DNA from 2 places in the Mesorhizobium sp. M0800 genome. Region 1 is predicted to be linked to the other one. Evidence: predicted binding sites of a transcription regulator. Region 1 holds the regulator's gene; the other holds the start of a gene.
The links. Region 1 encodes PhoB, which activates phosphate uptake and scavenging genes when phosphate is short. Its sites were predicted from a motif close to TGTCATNNANCTGTCAT; they were not measured.
Positions count from the first base shown of each region.

Region 2: NKI18_RS12165 (RNA degradosome polyphosphate kinase) is a predicted target of PhoB. The motif match lies at 2,125-2,141, and genes of this name have one in related genera.

Region 1 is NZ_JAMYOZ010000025.1:80,344-84,555, reverse strand. It holds gene xylF (D-xylose ABC transporter substrate-binding protein) at 1-621, opposite strand, end outside; gene NKI18_RS24565 (ROK family protein) at 908-2,152, shown strand; gene phoB (phosphate regulon transcriptional regulator PhoB) at 2,162-2,851, opposite strand; gene phoU (phosphate signaling complex protein PhoU) at 2,868-3,575, opposite strand; gene pstB (phosphate ABC transporter ATP-binding protein PstB) at 3,608-4,212, opposite strand, start outside.
Region 2 is NZ_JAMYOZ010000007.1:170,515-174,726, forward strand. It holds gene NKI18_RS12165 (RNA degradosome polyphosphate kinase) at 1-2,052, opposite strand, end outside; gene NKI18_RS12170 (zinc-finger domain-containing protein) at 2,202-2,447, shown strand; gene NKI18_RS12175 (FAD-dependent monooxygenase) at 2,467-3,681, shown strand; gene NKI18_RS12180 (TIGR02117 family protein) at 3,709-4,212, opposite strand, start outside.

The DNA of each region.
Region 1 (4,212 bases):
GGCGGTCAGGAACTGTTCCATGTTCTTCTGAGCGTTGGCCGGCAGCCAGCCGTCCGTATAGGCCTCGCCGACATTCTTGATCTTGCCGCCGTCGATGGCCTCCTTCAGCACCTCCATCGAACCGGCAAACAGGAAATCGGCATTCGGATCGGAACCCGAACCCTTGATGAAGACGTAGTTGCCTTCCGGCTTCACCTTGAAGACTTCGCGGGCCTCCATGCGGCCGACTTCCTTGTTGTCGAAGGTCAGATAGAACACGTCCTTGTTCTCGATCAGCCGGTCATAGCCGACGACCGGGATGCCTTCGTCCAGTGCCTTCTGCACGGCCGGCCCGATGGCCGAGGCGTCCTGCGCCAGGATGATCAGTGCGTTGGCGCCCTGCGAGATCAGGCTCTCGACGTCGGTGAGCTGCTTGCCGGGGTTGGACTGTGCGTCGGCGGAAATATACTTGTCGCCTGCGGCCTCGATGGCCGCCTTCATTGCGGCCTCGTCTGTCTTCCAGCGCTCTTCCTGGAAGTTCGACCAGGAAACGCCGATGACCTTGTCTTTAGCCTGCGCCGCCGACGCCAGCGCCAGCGTCATGGCGACACCCGCCAGAATGGCGGTCGTGAATTTCTTCATCATATCCTCCCTGCGCCGCGTACGGCGTGACCAATTGGCTCAAAGACCAGCTTAGAAGCTCTAATTTTTTCGAGCCTCGAAAAAATACTGGCCCGATCTCCGGCTGCTGTCAACATCGATTCTGATGGATTTTGATGACTCTGCGAGTTTTTTCGAGCGTCGGAATAAACGATGACAGCGCCACCTGCATCTGACACTATTTGCCTGCATCCGACACTATTTGTCGGACATTACCGACGGCTTCCGGTTCATGAGCGGCCGCGGCAACCGGGAGGAAAGCAAAACAATGTCGGTCGGAATCCGCCATGACGATTTGCGCCGGCGCAACCGGGCGATGGTGATCTCGGCGGTGCGCCGGGCCGGCCAGCCATCGCGTACTGAGATCGCAGCTACCACCGGCCTCAGTCATTCGACCATATCGGCGATCTCTTCCGACCTGATACGGGAAGGCATCCTCGCCGAGAGCAAGGCAAGTGAGCCCGTTTCGTTGAAACGCGGTCGTCCGCAGGTCGGCCTCGCCCTCAACCCGGAAGCGGCGGCGGTGCTGACCGTGGTGTTGTCGCTGAATTTCCTGTCGGCCGCCATTATCGACTATACGGGACAGGTGGTCGCCGAGGAACAGCGCCGGCTGGACACGCTGACCATGCCGCGCGACGAGCTGATCCGTGAATGCATGGCCATCGTCCGGCGCCGGCTGCAGGATCCAGACCTTGACGTCCGCAGTGTCGCCCGCATCGCCCTGGCGATTCAGGGCATTACCGACTCCCCTGCACGCGCCATGCTGTGGTCGCCGATCACGCCGCAGACCGACATCGCCTTTGCCGACATGCTGGAGGGCGAATTCGGCATCCCGGCAACGGTGGAGAACGACTGCAACATGATGGCGGTGGCTTTGCGCTGGCGCAATCCGGATCGCTATCGCGACGACTTCATCGCCATCCTGCTTTCGCATGGCATCGGCATGGGGCTGGTGCTGAAGGGCGAACTGTTCACCGGGACGCATTCCTCGGGCGGCGAATTTGGCCACATGATCCATCGTCCGGGCGGCGCGCTCTGCCGTTGCGGGCGGCGCGGCTGCATCGAGGCCTATGCCGGCAACTACGCCATCTGGCGCAACGCCAGGCAGATGAGCGACGACAGCGAACCGGTCGCCGACGTCAGCGACGCCGACATGCGAGCACTGGCGGCTCGGGCGCGCGAGAAAGATGGGCCGGAACGCGAGGCCTACCGCAAGGCCGGCGAGGCGCTGGGTTTCGGTCTCGGCTCGCTGTTCGCGCTGATCGATCCGGCACCGGTCGCGATGGTCGGCGCCAGTGCCGCCGCCTTCGATCTGATCGAGCCGGCCTTGCGGAAGGCAATCGCCCAGACCGCCGGCGGTCAGCATTCAGGCTCGATCTCCTTCGATACAGAGCCGAACGAATTGCCGCTGATCCGCGAAGGCTGCGCGATGCGGGCGTTAAGCTTCGTCGACCAGGAGATTTTCGCGCCGGGCGCGCAAATGAGGCCCAGCGTCAGAAAGAACGTAGCCTGACCAGGCGGGTCAATCTTCCCTGATCGCATAGCCGGCACCGCGGATGGTGCGGATGACATCCGGCATCCGGCCGTTGTTGACGGCTTTGCGCAGCCGCCCGACATGCACGTCGACGGTGCGTTCGTCGATGTAGATTGTCTCGCCCCAGACATTATCGAGTAACTGGCTGCGCGAGAAGACACGGCCCGGATGCCGCATCATGAACTCGAGCAGCCGGAATTCGGTCGGCCCGAGCCTGATTTCGCTCTTCTTGCGATAGACCCTGTGCGATTCGCGATCGAGCACGATGTCGCCGACCTTCAGCACGCTGGACAGCACTTCCGGCTTGGCGCGCCGCAGCAGCGCCTTGACCCTGGCCATGAATTCTGGTGTCGAAAACGGTTTCACCAGATAGTCGTCGGCGCCGGTCGAAAGACCGCGCACCCGGTCGCTCTCCTCGCCGCGCGCGGTCAGCATGATGATCGGCAGCCGCTCGGTTTCGGGGCGCACCCGCAACCGACGACAGAGCTCGATGCCGGAAACCGCTGGTATCATCCAGTCGAGCACCAAAAGGTCGGGCACATTCTCCTGCAAACGGATCTCGGCTTCGTCGCCGCGTGTCACCACCTCGACCTGGTAGCCTTCGGATTCGAGATTGTAGCGGAGCAGCACACCCAACGGCTCCTCGTCCTCCACCACCATTATGCGTGGTGCGATCATCGGCTGGGCACCCCCATCATGTCACCGGTGCGGACATTGTCGTTTCGTCCTGCTTCGGACGATTGACCGGCAATTGCTCGCCGGTCAGCACATAATACGCATTTTCGGCGATGTTGGTGACATGGTCGCCGATCCGCTCCAGATTCTTGGCGCAGAACAGCAGGTGCGTGCAAGCGGTGATGTTGCGCGGATCTTCCATCATGTAGGTCAAGAGCTCGCGGAACACGGACGTGTATTTGACGTCGATGCGCTCGTCGGCGGCACGCAGCTTGGCCAACGCGGCCGCATCGCCTGCAGCATATTCCTCGATGACACCCTGCACCTGGATGAGAACCAGCTGCGCCATCGCGTCGATGGAATGCGACAGGTCCCGCGGCGTGGCGCTGAGGCCGACCGCACTCACGCGCTTGGCGATATTCTTGGCAAGGTCGCCGATGCGTTCGAGGTCGCCCGCCATGCGGATCGCTCCGACCACATGGCGAAGATCGTGGGCCATCGGCTGGCGTTTGGCGATCAGGGTGATGGCGCGGTCGTCCAGTTCGCGTTGACGCGCATCCATGATGGCGTCGTCGGAAACGACGCGTTGCGCCAGCACGTTGTCGGAATTCAACAGGGCCTTGGTCGCCCCGCCGACCATCGAACCGGCGAGGTCGGCCATGTCGCGGATCAGCTTGCTGATCTGCTCGAGATCCTCGTCGAAAGAAGCGACTGTGTGTTCGCCCATGGTCCTGTCCTCATATGCATGATCGGAACGGCTCAGCCGAAGCGGCCAGTGATGTAGTCCTGCGTGCGCTTCTCGCGGGGCGACGTGAAGATCTTCTCGGTCCGGTCGAACTCGACCAGTTCACCCAGATACATGAAGGCGGTCTGGCGCGACACACGCGCCGCCTGCTGCATGTTGTGGGTGACGATGACGATCGTGTAGTCGGCTTGCAATTCGTCGATCAGTTCCTCGATCTTGGCAGTCGACAGCGGGTCGAGGGCCGAAGCCGGTTCGTCGAGCAGAATGACTTCCGGCTTCACGGCCACGGTGCGGGCGATACAGAGCCGCTGCTGCTGGCCGCCGGACAGGCTCAAGCCGCTGGCGTTGAGCTTGTCCTTGACCTCGCTCCACAGCGCGGCGCGCTTCAACGCCTGTTCGACGCGGCCGTCCATCTCGGACTTGCCGAGGTTCTCGTAGAGCCTGACGCCGAAGGCGATGTTCTCGTAGATCGACATCGGGAACGGCGTCGGCTTCTGGAACACCATGCCGATCTTGGTCCTGAGGAGGTTGAGATCCTGCGACCGGTCGAGAATGTTCTTGCCGTCGAGCAGCACCTGGCCCTCGGCCGTCTGTTTTGGGTAGAGCTCATAGATGCGGT
Region 2 (4,212 bases), on a different contig from region 1:
CACGACGCGCCGGGAGGTTCCGTCAGCCAATACGTCGAAACTTTGCTGGTTGTCCATGATGTTGCCGAGCATGATCTGGCCGAGCACCTGTTCGTGCACAGTTGGATTGGTGATCGGCACCATGGTCTCGACACGGCGGTCGAGATTGCGCGGCATCAAATCGGCCGAGGAGATGTAGACGATCGCCCCGTCCGAGGGCAGGCCGTGGCCGTTGCCGAAGCAGTAGATGCGGCTGTGCTCGAGGAAGCGGCCGACGATCGATTTCACCCTTATGTTCTCCGACAGGCCGGGCACCTGCGGCCTCAGGCAGCAGATGCCGCGCACGACGAGATCGATCTCGACGCCGGCGCGGCTGGCATCATAGAGGGCATCGATGACGATCGGATCGACCAAGGCGTTCATCTTCATCCAGATGCGGGCGGGCCTGCCCTCCAGCGCGTGGCTGATCTCGTCCGAAATGTGCTTGAGGATGCGGTCGCGCAGCGTGAACGGCGATATGGCCAGCCGCATCTGCTCGGCCGGTTCGGCATAGCCGGTGATGAAGTTGAACAGCTGGGCGACATCGCGCGCGATCGTCGGGGCGGTGGTGAAGAAGGACAGGTCGGTGTAGATGCGCGCGGTGACCGGGTGGTAGTTGCCGGTGCCGAGATGCACGTAATTGCGCAGCCTGCCATCCTCGCGGCGCACGACCAGCGACATTTTCGAATGGGTCTTCAGTTCGAGGAAGCCGAAGACGACCTGGACGCCGGCTCGCTCGAGGTCGCGGGCCCAGCGGATGTTGGCTTCTTCGTCGAAACGCGCCTTGAGCTCGACCAGCGCGGTCACCGACTTGCCGGCCTCGGCGGCGTCGACCAAAGCGCGTACGATCGGGCTGTCGTTGGAGGTGCGATAGAGCGTCTGCTTGATCGCCACCACTTCCGGATCGGCCATCGCCTGACGCAGGAACTGCACCACCACGTCGAAGGATTCGTAAGGGTGGTGGACGATGATGTCCTTCTCGCGGATCGCGGCAAAGCAATCGCCGCCATGCTCGCGGATGCGCTCGGGGAAGCGCGGATTGTAGGGCGTGAACTTCAGATCGTCGCGGGCGACGGCGACGATCTCCGAGATCTGGCTGAGCGCCAGCGGACCGGTGAGCACGCTGATCCGGCTTGCCGAAACGCCAAGCTCGCCGGCGACGAAGTCGCGCAGTTCGGGCGGCATCAGCCGGTCGAATTCGATCCGGATAACCGAGCCGCGGCGGCGGCGCTTCAGCGCCGTCTCGAACAGGCGCACCAGATCCTCGGACTCTTCCTCGACCTCGATATCGCTGTCGCGGATGATACGGAACGTGCCGGAACCCTTGACCTCGTAGCCCGGGAACAGCTTGCCGATATAAAGACCGACCGCCTCCTCGAGCGGGATGAAGCGGACATGGCGCTTGCGATCCGGCAAGCGGATGAAGCGCCTCAGCGCCACCGGCAGGCGCAAAAGCGCGCTCATTTCCTCGCCGTTCTTACGGTGGCGCAATTGCAACGCCATCGAGAAACCGAGATTGGGAATGAACGGGAACGGATGCGCCGGGTCGATCGACAGCGGCGTCAGCACCGGAAATACCTGCTCCTGGAAATGGTCCTCAAGCCAGATCTTCTCGTCCTTGCTCAGTGCATCGCGGGTGATGCTCTCGATGCCTTCCTTGTCGAGCAGCAGCATCAGCGCCGAAAGGCTTTTCTGCTGGTCCTCCTGCAGGCGCTCGACCTCGCGCAGCAATTGTTCAAGCTGCTGCTCGGGCGTGCGTCCGTCCGGGCTCTTCAGCACGATGCCCTCGCGCACCTGGCCGGCAAGACCCGCAACGCGAACCATGAAGAACTCGTCGAGGTTGGCGGCCGATATCGACAGGAAGCGAACACGCTCGAGCAGCGGATGATTGGCGTTCAGCGACTCTTCGAGCACGCGCCGGTTGAATTGCAGCCAGGAAAACTCGCGATTGACGAAGCGGTCGGGATTGCCGCCTTCGCGGCTCGCCGCCTCGACGGTGATGAATTCGTTCTGCACCGGCTTCAGTTCGTTCATGGTTTCCGCTCTTCCCACACCGTTCGACGACCATAGCCTTAACCGGCTTAACTTATCCTCTGACAGGCTTTTGCGACAGTTTCATTTCATCGATCTTGCAAAGAGACGGGTTATGATCCAGATGCAATCGACAAGATCAGGAGACGACGATGGCAGGCGGTTCCATTCCCCATTTCCAGAACGATGCGGGCTATCCGGCAATCGACATCGGCGTCAAGGAATTCATGTGCACCGGCGCCAATCCGCCTTTCGACCACCCGCATGTATTTCTCGACATGGGCGACGACAATGAAAAGGTCTGCCCGTATTGCTCGACGCTCTATCGCTATTCGCCGAAGCTGAAGGCATTGGAAACGGTGCCGCCGGGCTGCCTTTATATCGACCAGGCCGCCTGATTCTTCCGCGACAAACCTGATGCAGGAAACGCAGTCCCGGCAGGTGGTCATCGCCGGGGCGGGCGTCGCCGGGCTGACCGCGGCACTGGCCTTCGCCGAGCGCGGCTACCGGATAAAACTGTTCGAACAGGCACAGCACCTCGAGGCTGGCGGCGCCGGTATCCAGCTTTCGCCCAACGCGACGCGCATCCTACGGCAACTCGGCGTACTCGATCGGCTGCTGGCGACGGCGGTGCGGCCGGAGGCGGTCGTGCTCAAGGATGCCGCCACGCTGCGCAAGCTGGCGCGCGTACCGCTTGGCCAGGCGGCCGAAACGCGCTGGGGAGCACCCTATCTCGTCGCCCACCGCGCCGATCTGCAGTCAGCGCTGATGGCACGAGTTTCGGAGCAGCCCGGTATCGATCTAATCGCCGGCGCGCGGGTGACCAACATCGCAGCCGGACCGAAAGGTGTTGCCGTTACTGCATCGGCTGATGGCGAAACGGTCGAGGCTGGCTGTCTGCTGATCGGCGCCGATGGCGTCTGGTCGTCGGTGCGAGAAAAACTGGCCCGCAAGGCAGCCGATTTCCGGAGAAGCCGGTTTTCGGGCGAGCTTGCCTGGCGCGCCACGGTGGCCGCCGACAGCCTCGCCGGACAAGCCTTTGCGGCGATCGGTGCGCCCGATTGTGTTACTGCATTCCTCTATTCCGGCTTCCATATGGTCGCCTATCCGGTCAGCCGTGGCACTGCCTTCAACCTCGCGGCCTTCACCAAGGACGAGCGCATCGCCGAGGGCTGGTCGGGGCATGCCGACCCCGCCAGCCTCGCCAGCGCCATGCGCGGCACTGCGCCGGCGCTGGTCCGTCTGGCGAGCGAGGCCGCGCCGTGGATGGCATGGCCGATCCACACCGTCGAGCAGCGGCGGTGGACGACGCCGGAAGGCATCGCCCTGATCGGCGATGCGGCGCATGCGATGACGCCGTTTGCCGCACAGGGCGCGGCGATGGCGATCGAGGACGCGGCGACGCTTGCCGGCTTCGTTGCAGCCTCCACAGCCGATCTTGAGGGGGCGCTTGTCGCCTGGGAACAGGCGCGGCGGCCGCGCGTCGCCCAGGTCGCCCGCCGCGGCGCCATCAACCGCCTCGCCTGGCATGCGGCCGGGCCGGTGGCGATGGCCCGCAACCTGTTCCTGGCGATGCGCTCGCCCGAAAAGCTCGCCGCCGATCTCGACTGGCTCTATGGTTGGTGGGCGTAGGACGCTCGGCGGTCCTAAGTCGCCTTGTCAATTGTAAAGCCGCATCGACAGGCCGAGCGAGGCCGGCAGCGGATTCCACCAGCCGGTGCGCAGCCCGGCCGTGCGCAGTGCCGCCGCCGTCCAGGTGTTGCAGCCGATCAGCGCGTTGAAATGACCATTGGCTTCGAAGAACCGATCGAAGCGGGAATAGGCCGCACTCTCGATCGGGATGGCCCCGTTCGGCCCCTGCCGGAAGCTTGCCGCAACGTAATCGAGCAGCGCCGTAAACCGCTCCTCGCCGATGTCGAAGCCAGCGACGTCGCGATGCGGCTCGGCGATGTCAACGGAAATGTCGACATGCATTGCCGAGCCATCGACCGTCAGCGCCTTCATCACCGGCACCGCCTTCAGCTCCGACCAGGTCGGCGTCTCCAGATAGAAGGCGCGGCCGCCCCAGCCGAAGACGATGTAGCGGACCTCCGCCGTGTCTGCGGGAATGCCGGCATCGACCAGGAAATGGAAGCGCCGGCGCACATCGTCGTCGACCGGGAT